Regions from separate parts of the Sinorhizobium sp. CB7 genome, predicted to be linked through region 3. Evidence: riboswitches for the same ligand, from Rfam matches in the RefSeq annotation. Region 3 holds a riboswitch; each other region holds the start of a gene.
What was found. A riboswitch is a leader RNA that binds a small molecule or an ion and turns the genes downstream of it on or off. The one in region 3 is predicted to bind cobalamin.
Positions count from the first base shown of each region.

Region 1: it holds a riboswitch for cobalamin, as region 3 does, so the genes downstream of both, AAE029_RS35715 (ABC transporter substrate-binding protein) here and cobU (bifunctional adenosylcobinamide kinase/adenosylcobinamide-phosphate guanylyltransferase) in region 3, are expected to answer to the same signal.
Region 2: it holds a riboswitch for cobalamin, as region 3 does, so the genes downstream of both, bluB (5,6-dimethylbenzimidazole synthase) here and cobU (bifunctional adenosylcobinamide kinase/adenosylcobinamide-phosphate guanylyltransferase) in region 3, are expected to answer to the same signal.

Region 1 is NZ_JAULLL010000040.1:10,629-17,909, forward strand. Features, by position in the region: gene AAE029_RS35685 (GIN domain-containing protein) at 1-27, opposite strand, end outside; gene AAE029_RS35690 (DUF1700 domain-containing protein) at 62-634, opposite strand; gene AAE029_RS35695 (PadR family transcriptional regulator) at 631-957, opposite strand; gene AAE029_RS35700 (alpha/beta hydrolase family protein) at 1,115-2,104, shown strand; gene AAE029_RS35705 (ABC transporter ATP-binding protein) at 2,259-3,023, opposite strand; gene AAE029_RS35710 (FecCD family ABC transporter permease) at 3,020-3,985, opposite strand; gene AAE029_RS35715 (ABC transporter substrate-binding protein) at 4,060-5,109, opposite strand; cobalamin riboswitch at 5,357-5,593, opposite strand; gene aztD (zinc metallochaperone AztD) at 5,632-6,849, opposite strand.
Region 2 is NZ_JAULLL010000002.1:376,445-383,725, reverse strand. Features, by position in the region: gene AAE029_RS05990 (NADP-dependent malic enzyme) at 1-897, shown strand, start outside; gene AAE029_RS05985 (LuxR C-terminal-related transcriptional regulator) at 1,052-1,789, shown strand; gene AAE029_RS05980 (acyl-homoserine-lactone synthase) at 1,901-2,545, shown strand; gene AAE029_RS05975 (DUF2865 domain-containing protein) at 2,709-3,788, shown strand; gene bluB (5,6-dimethylbenzimidazole synthase) at 3,900-4,586, opposite strand; cobalamin riboswitch at 4,629-4,842, opposite strand; partial or broken gene AAE029_RS05965 (ankyrin repeat domain-containing protein) at 4,890-6,621, opposite strand; gene AAE029_RS05960 (hypothetical protein) at 6,785-7,281, opposite strand, start outside.
Region 3 is NZ_JAULLL010000002.1:260,614-267,894, reverse strand. Features, by position in the region: gene cobN (cobaltochelatase subunit CobN) at 1-873, opposite strand, end outside; gene cobW (cobalamin biosynthesis protein CobW) at 883-1,932, opposite strand; gene cobU (bifunctional adenosylcobinamide kinase/adenosylcobinamide-phosphate guanylyltransferase) at 1,938-2,462, opposite strand; cobalamin riboswitch at 2,614-3,013, opposite strand; gene AAE029_RS05425 (chloride channel protein) at 3,192-4,982, shown strand; gene AAE029_RS05420 (cobyric acid synthase) at 4,987-6,441, opposite strand; gene AAE029_RS05415 (hypothetical protein) at 6,640-6,783, shown strand.

The sequences.
Region 1 (7,281 bases), on a different contig from region 3:
CGCGACGATCGTCAATTTTCCGCTCATTGTCAGGTTCCTTCAGCGTGTTGACATAGCAAATCTAAACGCGCTCGTGATCCAGCTTAGCCAAGCGGAAATGGAGTCTGGCATAGTGGCCGAGAAAACGTACGCCTGCGCCCAGTCCAATGAGCAGCAACGCGCCGCCACCCAGCAGGCCACTCACAAGGCCAGCGCCAATGAGCAAGCGCGCTACTACTCCAGTCACCGGTTCACCAAGGTGGAATAGGAAGGTGGTGAAGACAATCTTTACGCCGACCGCGCCGATCGCCGACAGTGCGGTCGCGACGCCGAGTGCAACGAAAATCGTGACGATCAGCAACGGCAGCAGGAAGAAAATGTCAACGATCGCGAGGCCGGCGAGAGCCGTTGTGGCTGCCAGAAGATTCGAAAGGCTCCAGTGAGCTTCGAAGCGGCGCAGGCCAGCGTCAGCCCGTAGTTCCCTGGCAATTCTGGCCGGGTCGCCCAATGCGGCAGCGACCTCTTCTTCGCCGCGGCCGGACGTATTCGACTCGGCAAAGTGAGCGGCATAGTCAGCAACGATGTCGTCGACATCTTGAGGCGGCAGACCGGCAAGTCCCGATCTCAGCGCACGTAAGAAAGCATCCCTGGTCATGGCAGATCCTCAAGAAGTTTATCGACGGCATCCGCAAACGATCGCCAGTCGCGGCGATGAGCTTCGAAAACCGCCTGGCCCAACGGCGTCAGGCGATAGTATTTGCGCGGCGGCCCACTGCTCGACTCCATGATGCGGGTGGCCACCAGGCCGTCATTTTGCATCCGGCGCATCAGCGGGTAGATCGTGCCTTCACCCATGCCGACCGCCGCGACCAATGTGCTGGCAATTTCATAGCCATAGCCCTCACCCCGTGAGAGCACGGCCAGAACGCAAAGATCGAGGGCACCTTTTCGCAATTGAACTTGGATCGAGTCGGCCATGAAAACCTCAACTTTCCAGCTTGAATATAACAAGCTATCTGCTTATGCAAGGTATCCCCGTGTTCAGCCCACGCTGAACGCGTAGGTTCCTCACTTTCACTTGGATGTTTCCTACCGAATGGACTCGTAAGTACCTCTCGCTGAATGGAGCAATTCAATGACTCGTCTCGCTTTAGCGCTTGCTGCGGCTCTCTGCCTCATCGCGCCATCGACCCATGCTGCAGGCTTGAAATTCATTCAAATTCCGGCCGATGAGAACGGCGCGGCCATCGATGCGGCAATGTGGTCGCCTTGTGCGGCGGCATCCTCAGAAATGAAGATCGGAGCACTGACTGTACCGGCGGTGCCAAATTGTCCGATTGTCGGCGAAAAACTGCCGCTCATTGTCATTTCGCACGGTTACAGTGGCTGGTATCTCGGCCATCATGATACCGCTGAGGCGCTTGCCGATGCCGGTTTTATCGTCGTTGCAGTCAATCATCCCCATGCCAATCACGCGGATATGAGCCGTGCAAACGGCCTCCGCGTGCTGATCGAGCGTCCCGCCGATATCAAGCGAACCATTGATTTCATGCTTGCCGCCGCCCCCGATGCCGCGAAAATCGATCCGCAGCGTGTCGGCTTTTATGGATTTTCCCAAGGGGGCTATACGGGCCTTGTCATCGCCGGGGCGAACCCGGATTTCAACAAGCTGCCGCCGCGCTGCGCGGATCCGAAAGCGACCGGATGCTCGCCCGTCAATCAAGCTCAGCCTTCACGGCCAAAGCTACCATCTCAGTCATTGACTCACGACCCTCGTGTCAAAGCAATGGTTGTAGCGGATCCGCTAAGCGTCGTTTTCCAAACGACTGACAGTGTGAAGGATGTCAAAATTCCTCTTCAACTTTGGGGATCGGAACTCGGAGGAGGTGGCGGAGCGTCGCCCGAAAATGTCGCAACGCTTGCCCGCCTATTGCCCGGAAGGCCCGACTTTCGGATCGTCCCCAACGCCGTGCATCTCTCATTCCTGACACCTTGCCCGGAAATACGGCCACCTTCGGACGCCTGCATCGATGCTCCTGGCTTCGACCGTGTCGAATTCCACAGAGAGTTCAATGGTGCGGTAGTCGCATTCTTCCGCCAGCATCTGGAAGCCAGGCAGCCTTGAAAAGCGCAGCTAGACACTTCGGACGGTGACGAGAAACATAGATTTGCGCGTAAGGTTCTTCAGCTTCGCCCCTCAGGCGCTTCTGCATCCAGCCGAGGTGGCTGCGAGAGCCAAGCCGGCCGAAGGCGCGACCGTTGATCAACGAGCCTCAACGTCAACCGACCAGATACTGGATGTGATGGCGGCCATGAACGGCCGACTTCTCGATATGAGCCCGCACACCGAACACATCGCGAATGAGATCTTCCGTCAGCACCGCTTCGGGACGGCCTGCGGCCACCACGCGGCCGCCCTGCAGGACGGCGAGGCTGTCGCAGAACATGGCCGCCAGATTGAGATCGTGCAGGGCAATGACGCTGGTGACCGGGAGCTTCGTGACAAGGTCGAGGAGCTCCAGCTGATGCTGGATGTCGAGGTGATTGGTCGGCTCGTCGAGGAGCAGTTCGGACGGCGTCTGCGCCAGCGCCCGGGCGATATGGGCGCGTTGGCGCTCGCCGCCCGAAAGCGTGCGCCACAGCCGCGTTGCCTTGTCCGTCATGCCCACTTGTTCCAGCGCCGCGCGCACTGCCGATTCATCGGCGAGATCCCATGGCGAGAAAGCGCCTCTATGGGGCGTGCGGCCCAGGCGGACGACGTCGCTTACGGTTATCTCGGCGTCCGTGGTCGCCTGCTGCTCGACCAGTGCAACCCTTCGCGCAATGTCGATGCGGGCGATCCTGGCGATGTCGACATCGCCGAGCCTGATCACGCCGCTCTTGACCTGCCGCAGCCGGCAGATGAGGCGCAGCAGGCTGGACTTGCCCGAGCCGTTCGGACCGAGCAGTCCGAGCGTCCTGCCGCTGGCGATTTCCAGGGTGACGCCGTTGACGATCATCGCGCCGCCTGCGTCCCACCGCACATCCTCGATCGAAATGCTCAAACCGCCCTCCTGGCTTTGTAGAGAATGATGGCGAAAGCCGGCGCGCCGAAGAGTGCCGTGACCACACCGATCGGCAGGACCTGCTGCGCGACGATGGTGCGCGAGACGATATCGGCGAGCACCATGAAGATCGCGCCGATCAGCGCCGTTGTCGGCAGCAGACGGCCATGTCCGGGACCGACGAGGAAGCGCGCGGCATGCGGAATGACCAGGCCGACGAAACCGATCGAGCCGACGATGCTGACCATTGTGGCCGTCATCAGCGCCGTCAGGGCGAGCAGGACAATGCGCACGCGCCTGACCGGAATTCCGAGTGAAGCTGCGGAATCGCTGCCGAAGGTGAAGGCGTCGAGCGCGCGGGTATGAAACATGCAGATGAGGAAGCCGGCAAAGGCAACCGGCATGGCGAGAAAGACGTCCGGCCAGCGAACGCCGCTGAGGCTGCCGAGCAGCCAGAACATCACGCCCCTTGCCTGCTCGGCATTGGCCGAGGTCGTGACGATATAGGAGGTGAGCGCATTGAAGAGCTGCGAACCGGCAACCCCTGCCAGAATGATCCGGTCGGCGCCGCCGCCCGCGCCCGCCGCAAGCAGAGAGACGAGAACGAAGGCTGCGACTGCGCCGATGAAGGCGCCGGTCGAAAGGGTCATGACCCCGGCCCCGACGCCGAGGATCATGATGGCGACGGCGCCGGTCGAAGCACCCGCCGAGATGCCGAGCACGTAGGGTTCGGCAAGGGGATTTCGAAGCAGCGCTTGCAGGATGGCGCCCGTCAGCGCAAGCGCCGCACCGGAGCTCGCGGCAACCAGCGCCCGGCTCAGGCGATAGTCCCAGATGATCCCCTCATGGATCGGCTTGATCGTGAAGGTCGCACCGAAGACCCGATTGGCGATTGCTTCCGCGGTCGTCTGCAAGGGGATGACGATTTCGCCGATCGACACCGCGAGGCTGATCGCCAGCATCAGGGCGATCAGCGAGAGTGCGGACAGGGCGGCAAAGGCGCCCCACCCGCTTCGTTGCGTGGTTGTTGCGATGCTCACTGGGCCAGCCCGAATTTCCGGATGCCTTCCGCCAATGTCTCGATGCCGTCGACAATGCGGATCGACGGGCTCATCGCCTGCGAGTCCATCACAATGATATGCTTCTTTTCCACCGCATCGATCTTGCTTGCGACCGGATCGGTCTTAAGGAACTTCACCTTGATCGCCGGATCGTCGGCGGCATAGCGACGGCGGTCCATGGCGGCAATGACGATGATGTCAGGGTTGAGGCCCGCAATCGTTTCCCATCCGACCATCGGCCATTCCTCGTTCGTGGTGATCACGTTCTTTGCGCCGAGGGTCTGCATGATATAGGCGGGCGCTCCGTTCCGTCCGGCCATATAGGCCTCGCCGTCCACCTCCTTGCTGGAGAACCAGAAGACGACGGGAATGCCCTTCGCCTTCGCATTGGCAACCGAGGCGATCGCCTTGGCCTCACGCTCTTTCAAGCCTGCGATCAGGGCATCGCCCCGATCCTGAACGTCGAAGATCTGCGCAAGCTCGGCGATTTCCTGATAGATGAGGTCGGTCTTCAGCATTTCCTTGCGGACACCGTCCCCGCCGACGGAATTGTCCTTGGCGGCGCAATCGGCCGGCGCAACATAGCTGTTGATCCCGAGCTTCGAAAACTGATCATAACTGCCAACCGAGCCGTTCGGACCGACATGCCATTCGAACTCTGCGGCAACCAGTTCGGGATCAGTTCCGACGACGGACTCAAAGCTCGGATCATTGTCCGCAAGCCGTTTGATCCTGCTGTTTTCCGCCTCGAACTGCTTCAGGACAGGGCTGAACCAGACTGCGGTTCCGGTGATGCGGTCGGCAAGACCGAGCGACAGTAAGATCTCGGTCATGGCCTGGCCGACCGACACGACCCGCTCGGGCGCCTTCTCGAAGGTGACGGACCGGCCGCAATTGGTGATGGTCAGAGGATAGACCGTCGGGGCCGCGGACGTAGCCGACGAGCCTGCCCCGAAAGCGAGCGCCGCAAGGGCGAAGGTCAGGGCGCGCGGCAAGGATTTGCGGATAATAGGATGGGGAAACATGGCAATGCTCACTGAAAATCGGAGGCGTGTCCGCTTTGCGGATCGATCGCTCCGGTGTTGATGGGAAATGCTCGCTCAATCGGCGGCGGTGCCGGTAGCTGTGCCACCAGATTACTGGCAGACGCGCTAGCGATTATCTTTTGTCGAAAAAGAGGATCCGGTCCGTCTCATGCGGGCGGGTCTGCGCCTGAAAATGGCGTCAAAAGAAATCATGTCGTCTCCTGTTCCGGGCAACCCCGCCCGTTCAATTGGATCTCTCTTCGACGGCAGGTCTCCTGGCTCGCGGATATGCGCCGGTTCATCTGCCTTCCCGTGAGGCTTAAGCTCACAGTGGCATGGCGCTCTCGCGCCACGGGGATGATCGGCAATCCGCTTACAGTTGCGGGGGCAGCCACGGTCTTGGTCCCTCTTGGGTCGTCCGCACCGTGTTCCCTATTAATCCCTTCTGAGTCGTCATCGGGGAACCGTCGCGCTCAGTTACGCCGAGCGCGACGGTCGCGTCAAGCCGCGGGAGGCAAGCGGTCAATGGACGGTCCCGGATCCCCCAACGGCGACGATGCTGAAGGGCTGCCCTTCGACCGCGATGGTGCGGACCTCCTTCATCGTGTCGATGTCGATCATCCGAACGAGGCCATGGCGGGGATCGGTGATGGCAACCTCATCGCCGGCCACCGCAAGCCTGGGGCGTGGGTCGCGCCAGTGGCCGTCCTTGCTGTAGGGCTCGGTGACCGTCGCCGATACGCGGATTTTCCCATTCAGGATATCGATGACATGCAATTGCCCATCTTCGGTGAGCACGTAGGCGTTCTTAATGCGCGCAGGATCGAGTGCGAAATCGATGCGTCGGGTCGGCAGGTCTACAAGGCGGTAAGGCTCGGCGCTTTCGGGATCGATCAGGGCAATTTTGTCTTCGCCGTAATTGCCCAGGAAGAACTGCATGGCCTTGCTGCCGAGCAAGGTGGTGACCTTTCCCTTCGGCAGTGCTTCGCCATATTCCAGCATTTTGAGTTGCACGGTCCCCTGCTTGCCGGGACGCGCGATCAGGACGCCTTCTTCGCAGCCAAAGGCGACAAGCCTCGCCGAGAAGGCCTCCCCGTGCAACGCCGAGCAGGGTTCCACCTCGCCGATCTGCCCGCCGCTCGCATCGAGAACGCGCAGACCGAGACGCGGCGGCAGTTCATCCGGCTTCGTCTCCGCCTTGGTATCGGGAACGGAAACAAGCATGTTCTCTCCCATGGGGACGGCGACTCCATGGTGCGGCGCCGTCGCATCGATGGTCCTTTGGTGCGCCTCGCCCGTAAGGATTCCTTCTTCGGAGAGAAGCCTCGCTTTGCCCTCCCGGTCGTAAAACAGCACCACGTCGTCGCCATGCATGACGGCGTGGACCGGTCGCTTCCCGTCGAAGGCAACCTGTAGCAGCTCGGGTTCGGACATTTCCAGATCGCGATGCTCGCCATGGTCGGAAAGCGTCACGCCGGATTTGATCGCCTGGACGGTATCGGCTTCGGTTTGGACGGCAAAAACGGTCCGGCCGGAACCGCTGGCGGAGAGCGCAGCATATCCCTTCAACCCGAACTCGCCAGTCTGCCTTCCCGTCATAGCATCGAATGACCGAGCTATCGGAGCGGTATGATCGGCAACGAACAGACGCCATGCCTGCCTTTCCTCTTCGGCATAAGCCGAGCCCGTCAAAATGCCTGCCGCCGCAATACTTCCGACCATTGTCGATCTGGATATCATGGAAATTCTCCTTTGATATGTAATAACATTACGTCTGCTATCAAAGTTGCCGAACCCTGTCCAGTCTCTCGGTCCGCAATCTAGAACTTGAGGTGCCAGATGTGAGCTTTCCGGAGGTTGTCCGTGTTGATGCATGAGCTAGAGCAATTCCAGGAAAGGTGCGGAACGCGGTTTTCCGTCCGGAATTGCGTAAAAAATAGAAAGTTAGAGCGGTTCTGCGCTTCCATGAAGGCTGAAACGCTCTGGCGGGGATCTATGAAGGGCAGTGCGAGGACACGACTGCCGGCTTAGCCGAGGATCAGGGCCGGGATGCGCCTCTCTGCCCTCATCAAGTCAGCTCAGCCGACGGCGTCTGCGCCGCGGGATTCGATTGGGCCTGGGGGATGTTGTCTGGCGTTGACGCTCCCCCAACCTCCCTCACATGAGGAGTTT
Region 2 (7,281 bases), 120 kb from region 3:
CAGGTCTTGCTTGAGGAAGGAATCGCAAAACCAATCCTGATCGGCCGCCCCCAGGTCATCGAGACGCGCCTGAAGCGATATGGCTTGAAGATCAGGCCGCATGGCGACTTCGACGTCATCAATCCGGAAGACGATCCGCGCTTCCGCGAATATGTCGATCTCTATTTCTCGCTTGTTGGCCGCCGCGGCGTCATTCCCGAAGCGGCTCGCACGATCGTTCGTACCAATACGACCGTTATCGGCGCCTTGGCTATGCGACGCGGCGAAGCCGATGCCCTCATCTGCGGTCTCGAGGGTCGTTACGAGAAACACCTGCGCGACGTCGGGCAGATCATCGGCAAGCGCGAAAACGTCCGCGATTTCTCCGCTCTTAGCCTGCTGATCTCCCAGCGCGGCGCGACGTTCTTCACCGACACCTATGTGACTTTCAATCCGTCCGCAGAGAGCATAGCCGAGTCGACGGTGCTCGCTGCTCAGGAAGTCCAGCGTTTCGGTATCACCCCACGTGCCGCGCTCGTCTGCCACTCGAATTTCGGTTCGCGCGAATCCGAGAACGCCACGAAGATGCGCAATGCGCTGGAACTCATCCGCAAAGCCGCACCCGATCTGGAGGTCGACGGCGAGATGCACGGTGACAGCGCTATCTCCGAGAGCCTGCGCAAGCGCGTCATGCCGAACAGCACACTCTCAGATGAAGCCAATCTGCTGGTCTTTCCCAATCTCGACGCGGCCAACATCACTCTCGGCGTCGTCAAGACGATGACGGATGGCTTGCATGTCGGACCGATCCTGCTCGGTGCCGCCAAACCGGCGCATATATTGTCGCCCTCTGTCACCTCGCGAGGAGTTGTCAACATGGCCGCTCTCGCGGTGGTAGAGGCATCGCATCCGGATTGAGCCGTAGGTAGTTGGTGTGACGCAAAACAGGACACATGCTGCGCGTCACACCCTTAGATTATTAGGGGTTGAATCGCATTAAACTCTGAATTGCTCTAGACGTTCCCGTTCCGGCCATCGATAGTCGATCCCTATGAATGCTCAGGGTTCAGAAATGGCCGGAAGACACGCCTACTTTGACATGCTTGATTGGCTCGATGCGCAGTATCCGGCCGATCCTTATGAATTTTTCCGGCGGATGCGCTCGGCCTACGGGATCTCTCATCTCTTTTATGCGGACGCGACAGTCTTTGCCCGAACTGTCCATCTGCATCGTGCCCATCACACGTTGACGGCCTCGCAAGAGCGCGAAGTCGCAAGCCTTGATCGGGTGGTATTGCTTTCGGTGCTCAGAACCATACTCGGCACGGTCCGGCCGCTGGAACATGGGACGCTTCGCAAACGCCTTCCCCTTGCCGCTCCCCTTTTTCACCTCATCGAAGCACTCGGGCTGCCGGTAGAAGGGATATCCTATCCATTGGTGTCGACGGCTGGCCGCGCGGCCGCACTTTCGATCACCATTCCCACGTCGCATGCTGATCTCGCGAGCTATCTTAGATGCTATGGCCGCGACATTCATACGCTCTCGGCGCTCTTCCATGCAGGACACGTCGATACCGAGCATAGCGCACCGGCCGACGATAACCCCATATCTCTCCTCACCCCTCGAGAACATGAGGTGCTGCGCTGGTCCGCTGCCGGCAAGAGTTACTGGGAGATCGCTGTCATCCTTGGTATTTCCGAGCGCACCGTACGTTTCTTCATGGGCAATGCCCGGCGCAAGCTTGACGTCGTGTCCAATACACAGGCCGTTGCGGAGGCCGTCTGGCGCGGTTTCCTCCCCCAAGCCTGACATTCGTACATAACTAACAACATAATAGTGTCGCGTATACTGTCGCTAGTGACAGTTTAGGAGGCCTGCTCCTTTTGCCAGTCTTCTTCGGCCAACCCGAAGGAGACTGCCATGATCAAGCTTTTCAACGGAGTGAACCGCCACCAGCACCCCGGCGCAATGGACGCCATGTTTCGGCTCCGCAAAAAGGTCTTCCACGACCTTCTGAAATGGGATGTTCATGTCGAGGACGAATGGGAGATCGACGGATATGACCGGGCCAATCCGATCTATGTGCTTTCCCATGCGCCCCGCACGGGCCGCCTGCGCGGCGCGCTAAGATTGCTTCCGACACTGGGTCCCAACATGCTGGATGATACCTTCCCGATTCTGCTTGGCGGCAAGCCGGAGATCCGCAGCGAAACGATCTGGGAATCCAGCCGCTTTTGCATCGATCCCGAGATTTCCCAGGACCGCGCCTCCAACCAGGTGACGATTGCCGCCGCCGAGCTCATGTGCGGCGTCGGCGAACTGGGTCTCGCCTCCGGGCTTTCCCATATCGTCACGGTGACGGACGTCTTTCTCGAACGTATGTTCCGGCGCATGGGATGCCCGGGCGAGCGGATCGGCGATCCGCAGAAGATCGGTTCCGTCCACGCCGTCGCCATCGCCTGGGAAGTCACGGAGGATCTTCTTGAGAGAATGAAGTCCGTCGCCGAGATCGAGGGGGAACTGCTCGCAAGAGAGACGACACTGGAACTCGCCCGGGCAGCATGATCAGCACAGCCGGCGAGCGTCCGTCGTGGACATTTCTCGCCGGCCGTTCTAATTTTTTGCAAAGGCTTGTTAAGGCTGGAGCTGTATACGATAGCCAACTTAAGTCTTGATGCCCCGTGAGCCGGCTGGAACCTTTCGCCGGTCGCCTGCGAAGGAAGAAACAGTGAAACGCCGGAGCCTTTCCTTTCTTCTCGTCCTGCCCCTCCTTGCAGCACCCGCGGCAGCGCAGACAAGCGCGCTCTGTGACGATCTGAGGGCGCGTCTGGCGGATCTTCGCGAAGTCGTCGGCAACAATCCCGAAACGCGGCAATACGCAAATGCAATCGCCCAGCAGAACCTCGAAATGCGCAAGGTGCAGAACGATCTGCGCGATTACGGCTGCTCGGGCGGCAGCTTCGTCATTGTCAACGGCGAGAACGCCCCAATGTGCGAGGAACTGCAGGCCGCACTTGATCGCATGCGCGACAATATCCGCTACCTGATCGACAGGCGGAACCAGATCAATCTGACCAGTCGTCCGGATGACGGGCTCCGGCGCCATCTGCTCGCCTCGCTGGAGGAAAACGGCTGCAATGAAGCCAGCATTGTGACGCCCGATGCACTCATTGACCCTGACCGGGACATCGGCCGACGGATGCCGCAGGAGACTTTCATTCCGCCGATGGGCAGTGATCCTCGCGACATCGGGAATTATTCTGACCCACGCGAATATCCCGCCGATGTCAGCACCGTCTGCGTGAGAACCTGTGACGGCGGGTTCTTTCCGCTCTCATCCCATGCGGGGCCTAATGATTTCCAGCGGGACGCGGAAACTTGCGCACGGATGTGTCCGGGCGTTCAAACGGAGCTTTTCTATCGGGTCCTCTCCACTCAGGAGGCGGACGACATGGTTTCGGTTTCGACCGGTGCCCCCTATAGCGCAATGCCCAACGCTTTTGCCTATCGAAACCGGCCTCCGGGAGAAAAATCGTCCTGCACCTGCAATTTCTCGGCCTATTACGAGCAGTTGCGGCGCAACGGCGAACAGGCGTCGACACCGGAAAGTTCGGTCACCAGGATAGAAACGAAGAAATCCCAGCCGACGTCGACCACGGCGCTCAATTCGCCAGCACCGCCACCGGAGCGACCTTACGACCCGGCAGCAAACAAGGTCCGCCAGGTCGGTCCACAATTCCTCGACGACGCCCAAGGGAAGATCGACCTGAAAAAACCGGCCCTTCCCGGCCCGCAGCCGCAGCAATAGAGCAGTTCCAGGAAAAGTGCGAAGCGGTTTTCCGTCCGGAATTGCGCAAAAATAAAAAGTTAGAGCGGTTCTGCGCCTCCATGAAAAGCTGAAACGCTATAGGCAAACAGCTCAGGGAGTGTTTCCCCAGCGCTCGCTGAAGACCAGTTCTTCGAGCGGCAGACGTTGCCGCCAGCCCTTCACTGCCAGTTCCGGTTCGCTGTAAAGCTTATCGACATATCCAACACAGAGCCAGGCAACAATCTCGATCCTTTCTGGAATGCCGAGGATATTACGGATGTCGCTGTTATGAAAAATGCTGACCCAGCCAACCCCAACCCCTTCGGCGCGGGCCGCCAGCCATAGGTTCTGAATGGCGCAGACCGTCGAATAGACATCCATGCGCGGATTGTGGGTCCGCCCGATCACGACCTTGCCGCCGCGATCCGGATCGCAGGTGACGCAGATGCTGAGCGGCGCCTTGCGGATGCCTTCGAGTTTCAGGGAGCGATAGGTCTCGCGCCGTTCTTCCTCGAACATCAGCGCCGCCTCGCGGTTCGCCCGGTCGAAGGCCTGCCAGGCTCTCTCACGCACGTCTGCATCGCGCACGAGGATGAAGTTCCATGGCTGCATGAAGCCGACGGAAGGTGCGTTGTGCGCCGCCTGGAGAAGCCGGTTCACCAAGTCATCGGGCAAGGGATCAGGCAGGAACTGGTCACGGACATCCCGCCGTGTTTCAATGGCGTGGTATACAGCCTCACGTTCAGTGACGGAAAAAGCTTCCGCACGGACAAGAAAGTCCGCAGATTCTGGTCGCATCGTCAACTCCCCAACAATGCTGACCTCCCCGCCGTCCACGCGGGTCAGCCTATCTCGCCAGGCCGGTCTTCTGACTAGGCTTCCTCTGCCCGCCGCTGCCTTCCCGGTTCAGGAACCAGTGGCAACCATCTGAAAAGAGCTTGAGAAAGCTCAATCCTGCGGCAGGCATCCGCCATACAGCGTTGGGCACGTTCCGGATTTTCACCGGATTCCCGATTCTCCCGCTTGCGCGGGCACCTGACCCCACCGGTATGCGCGATGCGCTCGCAGAAAGCAAGCGGATCGCAAGGCGCCGGCCGAGGCTCACGTCATCGGTGTGTGGCCGTCAAGAATCGAGAAGAGCGCTTCATCGCCCATTTCCCGTGCCACATGCTTCAGCGAACGGCCGGATGTATTCCTGATCGTGGGATCGGCACCTCGCTTCATCAGGAAATGGATTACCTCGAAGCGGCCGTTGAGAACGGCAAAGCCGAGCGGAGTGAGCCAGTCGCGATCCGGATCCGCTCTGCCGCTGGGCCGGAAGCTTCCAAATGTTCTCTCCATCAGTGACGGATCGGCGTCAAGCAACGCAGTGAGCTGATCCATCATGCCATAGGCAGCCGCAGCGAAGATATCGAGCGACTGATCTCTAAGAAAGTTGACCATGTCCGGCTGGCCGTTGTACTCGGCCCAACCAATCGGCGGCGCATAGTGGTAAGGATCGCGGATTTTCGTATCGGCGCCATGCTCGATCAGGAGCTTTGCCATCTCGATATGGCCATGCAGGGCTGCCTCATGTAGCGGCGCTCGGCTCGTCATGGCGTTGACATCGAAACCGAGCGTCAGCATGCGTCTGACCGGTTCGAAAGCGTTGTCGGCGACCGCTTCATGCAGCATTGCTGGATGGACGCGTTGCATCTGCGCCGGACTGGTGAGCTCCCGCATCATCCCGACCACCTCTTCGATCGGAAGTTCCGTATTCATGATCGAAATATGGAGCTGGTCTTCTGGCTTCAGTCGGACCGCAACTGCTCCCTTTCTCACGAGATACAACGCCAGCTCCCGGTCGCCGCCGAGCTGGGCCCATTCGAAAGGCGTCCGTCCGTTGACCGGTCTGATGACATCGGCGCCGTGTTCAACCAGCAGCCTGACGCGCTCGGGCATGCGTTTTTCCAGTGCCCAGGCGAGCTGGTAGTCGAACACGGTCTGCGAATTCTCCACGAATTTTCCGTCTGTCCGCACCAGCCAATTGTTGCGATGCTGAGCCGAGAGCCCGTATTCGAGAAGCAATTTCAAACATGAATTATCCGGTTCGAACATGCGATTATAAAGCGCCTGGCTGTCGTTCGGATCGGCACCGGCATCGAGCAGATGCGCGCGAAAGCGATGCAATCCGGATGTTCGGGCTGACGCAGCTTGCCCGCTTCCCCCTCGCCGAAGGCGCCAGTTAGCGCCGTGAAACGATATTGTCCGTCATCGAGGTAGAAGGCGTTGGGACTGGCGCCGCGTTCGATCAGCAGTCGTGCTGCCGGAAGGCTTGAGCGACCCGGCACACGCGCATAGGCGGCATAGAGCAGCGGTGGCCAATCATAAGGTCCGCCCTTGCGGTCGAGAAGCTGCGGCTGGCGGTCAAGCCAGCGGGCAACGCGCGTGGCGTCGCCGATGGCAGCCGCGACATGAATGTTCTCGTCCGCAATGACGGGGTGGTCCTGCAGCAGGCGGAGAGCTGCCTCGAAACGGGCTGGATCGGCGGAAATGCGGGCGAAATAGGAAACCGTCGCAAGCGAGAGAAAGTGATTGGCGAGCTGATCGCGCGGCAGTTCGTCGGGACTGATCCTGTCGAAATGGGCCTTGAGCTTGGTCCAGCTCGAAAAGCCATGTTCACGGGCGATGACAAGCTGGACGTCCTGCAGTCCGACGTCCTCGATTTTGGAGAAATAGGATTCAACGCGAGCGCGGGCCGACGCATCACCGGATTGCACGGATCGGAGGAGAAGTTTCGCCTTTTTTTTAGGGATTCAATGCTGGCGCTCGCGGCAGATGGGCGCGTGGTCATGACGACCTCCTTTCGTTCACGTCCGGTATCCGCGCCCACAGACTGAAAAGAGGTGTGGCAGTCTATAAATTCAACATCAGGTGGGCTTTGCCCTTCCCGCGGATCGGATGCGCCCTGCGAACGGTCAATTCCTAACGAGGAAAGCTGTCACTGTCCAGAGAGGTCATTTCTCGGGCGCGTATCGAACATAGGCGAATTCGTCACCGTCCGGTGACCAGTTCGGCACGTTGATCGTCCCCTGCCCGCCGAAGAGCTCGAACAGCGTCGTCAGATTGCCCCCATCCATATCCATCAGGCGCAACCGCACATGGAGATCGCGCGGATGGTCGAAGACATCGGGGTCATAGGAGATCAGCACGACCTTCTCGTTCCTGGGGCAAGGATGGGCGAACCAGTTGCCGTAGTCGTCATGGGTGAGCTGTTGCAGACCGCTGCCGTCAGGACGGATGCGCCAGATCTGCATGAGGCCAGTACGACTGGAATTGAAATAGATCCACTCCCCGTCCGCAGACCAATCGGGGCCATCGTTGCGGCCTTTGCCTTGTGTCAGCCGCGTCTCCTCGCCGCCATCGATCGAAATCGTATAAATATCGAAGACCTGATCACGGATGCCGCAATAGGCGACGCGCTGCCCGTCCGGAGACCAGCCGTGCCAATAGG
Region 3 (7,281 bases):
GAGGCTGTAGGCAAAGACCGGCAGCGGCCGCATCCCCTCCGAGATCAGAGCATCGATAAATGCTTCGACGGGTCTAGTCTCTCCGCTTTGGACAAGCGCACGGTAGAAGCTGATCGCGACAGTTGGGGGTTCAAATCCCTCCTCCGCTACCATTTCCAGACTGTGGTCGGCCGAGCGTAGCCCCTCATCCGCCCTTCGGGCAGCTTCTCCCCGCAAGCCGGGCGAAGGGGATGCCGCACCCTCGGAGAGCCCCCTCTCCCCGTCGAGACGGGGAGAGGGCTGGGGTGAGGGGCAAATCCTCTTCCACTCCTCTACCCCGATCACGCCCCTGCCCGGCCACCAGATCCCGGCCTTCATCAGCGGCGTAGCCGGTGCCGGCTTCTCCGTGCCGGAAAGCATTGCAGCTGCGTAGCTGAGAAACGCACGCGAATTGGCGTCCCCGCCTTCGATTAGGTAGGACCATAGGGCATTGAGATCGTCGAGCGGAACATTCGAAAAGGGTGTAAGCCCCGGATCAGGCCTGGAATCACCTGGCAAAACGGCGATAAGGCTGTGGCTTCGGGCTGCTGCCGCATGCAGCGCTTCCAACGCATGATGGAAATAGCTGGCGCCGCCGAGCGCGCGAACGATGATGAGCTTCGCATGCCGCGCCGTCCGCTCGATATAGGTATCGACCGACATCGGATGCTTAAGGGTCATCAGGTTCGCGAGCCGCAGAGAACAGGCCATTTCCTGCGCATCATAAGCGCCGGCAATGGCCGCGAGTTCGGTATCGGCGGCAGACAGGAACAGGACGTCGCCGGGAGACTGGCCGAGATCGACCGCCTCCTCGCCGTCAGTGATCGTCCCTTTCTGGGCTAGAAGTAGATGCATTGCCCGATCTTATATCAATCCCTCGATCGCCTTACGCACTTCGCCCTCGTCCATTTCATGTAGGCCGATCACGACGAGGCGGGTGACGCGGGCTTCGCCCGGTTCCCAGGCCCGATCGAAATAGTTGTCTATGCGGCTGCCGACCGCTTGAATCTGCAAGCGCATCGGCTTGCCGGGGACATCAACGAAACCCTTGAGGCGCAGCACATCATGTTCGGCGATCACGCCCTTCAGCTTTTCGACAAAGGTCGCCGGATCGCCAATCGGACCGAGCTCGACGACGAAGCTGTCGAATTCATCGTGATCGTGCGGCGTACCGTCCTCATGCTCCAGCTCGTGGTGCGACTTGCGGTTTGCGACATCAGCTTCCGCTCCAATGCCGAGGCCGAGCAGGATGGCGGCAGGCACTTCGCCATTCCTGGCCTCGATCATTGTCGGCTTGCGGGCGATCCGGGAAGCGACCTCTTCGCGGACGCGGCCGAGACCGTCGCTGTCGATGAGATCCGTCTTATTCAGGACGATAAGGTCTGCGCAGGTGAGCTGGTCTTCGAACAGCTCTTCGATCGGGCTTTCATGATCGAGGGAATCGTCCTCGACGCGACGCGATTCGACTGCATCGTGATCGTCGGCGAAGCGACCAGCGGCGACTGCCGCGCTGTCGACGACGGTAACGACGCCGTCAACCGTCACTTGCGTGCGAATATCGGGCCAGTTGAAGGCGGCGACCAATGGCTGCGGCAGTGCCAGACCCGAGGTCTCGATCACGATGTGGTCGGGGCGCCGCTCGCGTTCCAGCAGCTTGGTCATGGTCGGGATGAAGTCATCGGCGACCGTGCAGCATATGCAGCCATTGGTAAGCTCGATGATGTCGTCCTCCGTGCAGTTCTCCGCACCGCACCCTTTCAATACCTCACCGTCAACGCCGAGATCGCCGAATTCGTTGATGATGAGGGCGATCTTCTTGCCGTTGGTATTGGAAAGCAGGTTGCGGATCATCGTCGTCTTGCCGGCGCCCAGAAAGCCGGTGATGACGGTGGCTGGAATCTTTTCCTGGTTCATGCGGATCAACCCTTCATTTTGAGCGGCAGCCCCGCCGCTACGAAATAGACTTCGGCCACTGCTGCGGCGACCATCTGGTGAAGCCGGCCGGCCTGGTCGCGAAATTCGCGCGCCATGCGGTTTTCCGGCACGATGCCGAGACCGACCTCATTGGAAACAAAGACGAGGCGCGCCCGCGCCATCGGCAGGAATTCGATGAGAGCGGCAAATTCACTCGCCATATTGCGCTCCTCCATCATCAGGTTCGTGACCCAAAGCGTCAGACAGTCGATGAGTATGGCTCTGCCATCGGCATCGATTGTGCGCAGACAACTCACAAGATCGAGCGGCTCCTCGTGCGTCGTCCAGAGCGCGTCCCGATCGGACTTATGCTGTTCGATGCGGCATCGCATCTCCTCGTCCCAGGCGCGGCCGGTCGCCACATAGTGGCGTTCGGGACCAGAGGACATGACAAGCGATTCGGCGAAGCGGGATTTGCCGGAGCGAGCGCCGCCGAGAACGAGAGCGGCGCCTGATGACTGAAATGGCATCAATGGCTCCGGTCGTTACACGAGCGGACGCAAATCGGCGCGAGACGCGACCGGAAAGCACGGAAGGACGTTCGCGCAAAGCGAACGCAGGAATAATTTCAGCGCCATGACAACCTCCGTGCTGGCAGCGGGGATTTTCCCCATCGATGGGCTTCCGCCCGACACGCATGGCAGGTCTCCTGGCTCGCGGGTAAGGCACCGCGACCGGGGCAGACCGTTTCGGGTCGCCCTGATCGTGCACCAGCGGATCTCCCTCGCCTTCCCGGCTTGCAATCATGAAAAGGCGGACGATTCGTAGAAATAGAGGCGTCCCGCCGCGGTTGATCATGATGCCACGCCAGTGGCTTTTTCCGGCTCCCCTCCTTCTCGCCCGCCCGCGCCATGCGGGCCGCCGACGAAAATTCGAAGGAACCGAACGGAAGACCCTGACCGCTCTACAGTCGCGGGGTCGGCTGTGATGAGAGCGCCCGGCATGGGTCCGCTCCTTCACATTCCCTTTTCATCCCATGCGACAACATCGCCGCTCGGGAACCATCCGTATGCCGCAATGATTAGGCGTTCGGTTCTCGCAAGTCAATCAACGCCAATTATGCGACACCGAATGTTCCAACGACGAAACCTGCAAGAAAAAAAAGAAACTTGCCGGTCTTCTGCCGCAATTCTTTGACGTTCAACGACTATAGAGGCGAACGCCTCCGGATCAGGACACGCAAATCACCCATCTTTTCCATGCTGCAGAAATTTGAACCGCGCCGTCTCGGCATCCTCTATACACTCTTCGACCCTGGTCGCCTGAGGGCGCTTGTCCGTCGCAGCGAACTCGGTCTCGTCTTCGCCGGAGCCCTTATCGGCGTCACCTCCGGCCTCGCGGTGACCGCCATGAGCCTTGTATCGACGAAGATGCACAGCCTGATTTTCGGCATCGGTGAGGCCGAACGTCTGAGTGCAAGTGACATAGATAACCGCTTTCTGCTGTTGGTTGCGCCAGTCGCGGGTGGCATCATCCTTGGCCTGCTGATCTTCCTCCTCGCCAAGACGCGGAAGAAACCGATGGTTGACCCGATCGAAGCCAACGCGCTTCATGGCGGCCGTTTGTCCCTGACCGACAGCATCCTCGTCGCAGTCCAGAACGTGATTTCCAACGGTTTCGGCGCTTCGGTCGGCCTTGAGGCCGGTTACACCCAGCTCGCCGCCGGCATTGCCTCCAAGGTCGGCTACAAACTGCAATTGCGTCGCGCCGATCTAAGGACGCTGGTTGGCTGCGGTGCCGCGGGCGCAATCGCCGCCGCCTTCAATGCACCCTTGACGGGCGCCTTTTATGCTTTCGAACTCATCATCGGCACCTATACGATCGTGTCGCTGACCCCGGTGGTCGTCTCCGCCCTGATTGCGACGATCGTGGCCCGTCTTCTCGCCGGCAGCGACTTTATGATCGATGTCGGAGAATTCGGCAGCGTCGCGACGGCCGACTACGTGCCCGCAATTCTTCTGGGAGCCTTCTGTGCCGGCGTCGGCATCCTGCTCATGCAGGCGGTATCCGCCGTCGAGGAAGTGGCGCGCAAGAGTTCCATCGCTCCGCCTTTCCGTCCGGCGCTCGGAGGCATTGTTGTCGGCTTGCTCGCCATGATCTCGCCGCAGGTCCTTTCGGCGGGCCACGGTGCTCTGCACCTGAATCTTGCCCGCGATGTCGCGATCCCATCGCTGATCGGGCTTTTCCTGTTGAAATCGCTCGCATCAGCCGTGTCGATCGGCTCGGGCTTCAGGGGCGGTCTGTTCTTCGCCTCGCTCTTCATGGGTGCCCTGCTCGGCAAACTCTTCGCCTATTCGGCTCCCTATTTCGCGAACGCTACGCTGACGCCGGTGATCTATGCCGTCGTTGGGATGAGCTCGCTCGCCGTGGCGATCATCGGCGGTCCGCTGACGATGACGTTCCTGGCCTTGGAGATCACCGGCGACTTTGCCATTACCGCGCTGGTGCTTGCCTCGGTCATCACCTCGTCCCTGGTCGTCCGGACAACCTTCGGCTACTCGTTCGCGACATGGCGATTCCATCTGCGCGGTGAAAGCATCCGCAGTGCCCATGATGTCGGCTGGATCCGCAATCTGACGGTCAACAGACTGATGCGGTCCGACGTGCGCACGGCCAATGCCAATGTCAGCGTGGCCGAATTCCGCCGGCAGTTCCCGATCGGTTCCACCCAGCGCGTCATCCTTCTCGATGATTCGGAAAAATATGCCGGTATCGTCCTTGTGCCGGATGTCTATGCAGGCCTTGTCGACAAGGATGAAGAAAATCAAAGTCTCGCCGACTTCATCAAATACCGGAATGATTTTCTGCTGCCGCAAATGAATGCCAAACAGGCGGCTGCGATCTTCGACAAGACGGAAAGCGAAGCGCTTGCGGTCGTCAACAATCTGATTGAGCGCAAGGTCGTCGGTCAGCTCAGCGAGAGCCATACGCTGCGCCGCTACAGTGAGGAACTGGACAGGCGACGGCGCGAGGTTTTTGGCGAGCTGTAGGGGCCTAGCCCAGCAGGCTCTTCAGCCAATCCCGGTTCAGCACTTTGTCCAGTTCCATCGCAATCTCGTCCAGCGCGTCCTCGACACCCTGGCGATAGTTTGTCCGCTCGCCTGAAAGGCCGAAGCTTTCGAGCAGTTTTGTCCTGTAGGCATCGCTGCTGAAGAGCCCATGAAGATAGGTGCCCATAACTCGGCCATCGGCGGATACCGCACCGTCCGGGCGGCCATCGATAATTGCCGAGGGCCGTTCGCAATCGCTGCCACGCGTGATACCCAGATGAATTTCGTACCCCGACAGAGGCACATTATGTTCCGCTGACCACGCCTTGCTGTTGCGTACAGTCTTTTCCGGCGCCATTTCGGTTTCGATATCGAGCAGCCCCAGTCCTGCCGCTTCTGCGGTCGTGCCTTCGATCCCAAGCGGATCATGGACCATGCGGCCAAGCATCTGATAGCCGCCGCAAATACCAATGACGCGCCCGCCACGCCGCACATGGGAAGCAAGTTCGCGGTCCCACCCCTGTGCACGCAAATCCGCCAGATCGCCGATGGTCGATTTCGATCCGGGGAGAACGACCAGTGCCGCATCGGCAGGCAGGGACTCGCCCGGCCGCACGAAAACGAGATCGACGTCCGGCTCTGCCCTTAGCGGGTCGAAGTCGTCGAAATTGGCAATGCGCGGCAACACCGGAACAGCGATCTTCAATGCACTGCGACTGCCGCGCGCAAGCCTTTCCAGCACGACCGAATCCTCGGCCGGCAGTCTTCCGGCTGATTTCAACCAGGGTACAACCCCAAGACATGGCCAGCCGGTAAAGTCGCCGATCGCTTTTATGCCGTCGTCGAACAGGGCCACATCGCCACGGAATTTGTTGATGATATAGCCAGAGATCATTGCGCGGTCGGTCGCGGGAAGAATGGCGTGGCTCCCGACCAGCGAGGCGATGACCCCGCCCCTGTCGATATCGCCGACGAGCACGACCGGGACACCTGCGCATGTCGCAAATCCCATATTGGCAATGTCGCCTGCCCGGAGATTGATTTCGGCCGGAGACCCTGCTCCTTCCACGATAACCAGATCGCTGCCTTCGCTGACCTTCGCAAAGCTCTCCATGACGAAGTCGAGCAGTTGCGGCTTCAGACGCTGATAATCACGACCCTTCGCCTGCCCCCAGACCTTTCCCTGCACGACAATCTGGCTGCCAGTTTCCGATTGTGGCTTCAAGAGCACCGGGTTCATGTGGACCGAGGATGGGACCCGCGCTGCAAGCGATTGCAGCCATTGCGCCCGGCCGATCTCGCCGCCGTCCTCGGCCACCGCCGCATTGTTCGACATGTTCTGTGGTTTGAACGGCCTGACCTTCAGGCCTCGCATGGAAGCAAGCCGGCAAAGCCCTGCGACCAGTATCGTCTTTCCGACATCCGAGCCGGTTCCCTGCAGCATGATCGCCCTGGTCATCGGCTTCTATCCAGTGACAGGAGCATGACAGATGATCCCTGACGCCGCGCCCTCTTCGATCGCGCAGATGCGGAAGGATCTTGGGTCGATGAATAGTCAATTTGCGACATTCGATGGCGATTTCCCTCGTTGTTTTCACACCTGAAACAGCATTATCTCCGCTGCAAATCAAATGAAAGGCAGACGACCGGCACATCCATGCTGTACATCTTCAATAACAGAAATTCGATTCAGATCGTCTGGGATGCCAAACTACCGAAGCACAAGCGCCAGAGCCGCATGCAGGAACTAGACATCCGCTTCGGCACGCTCGGTCTCATCCGCACCTATAATCCTGGCTGAGTATCAATCGCCACCGAAATGGGGAGATTTGGAGAAAGCAAAAAGCGCACTCGGCCTGAAGGGCGGCACGTTGGATTTCAGACTTTCCAACGCATCCCTGCTGCGTTCGAACGCTGGGCTCGCTCTCCAAAGCTTGTGGAACCCGCTTCTCCGGCACGCAATACCTGATCCGGAGAACAGCGGTTGCAGCCGCTGCGTGCCAACTGATAGCGGCACATTCTTACCGGAGAGTTATTGGCGTCCCAAAACGACGAGCAATTTCCGATTTTTTTCAAAATTTTCCGCTTTTTCCCTGTCTTGCTGAAGACGCGAACGGAACATCAGAGGTCTCTCTCAGACGTGACTTTTTCGTCATTATCTGCCTAAGCCGCAGCAGTCGGCGCCTCCTGCCCATTTTGCAGCCGGGAATAGCAGAAATCAGGCTTATTCAAGCGGTTATCGATCCTTTGATCAACGTCGGACATTCGGGCAGGTGGTTGATTTCTCCACCTGAATCCT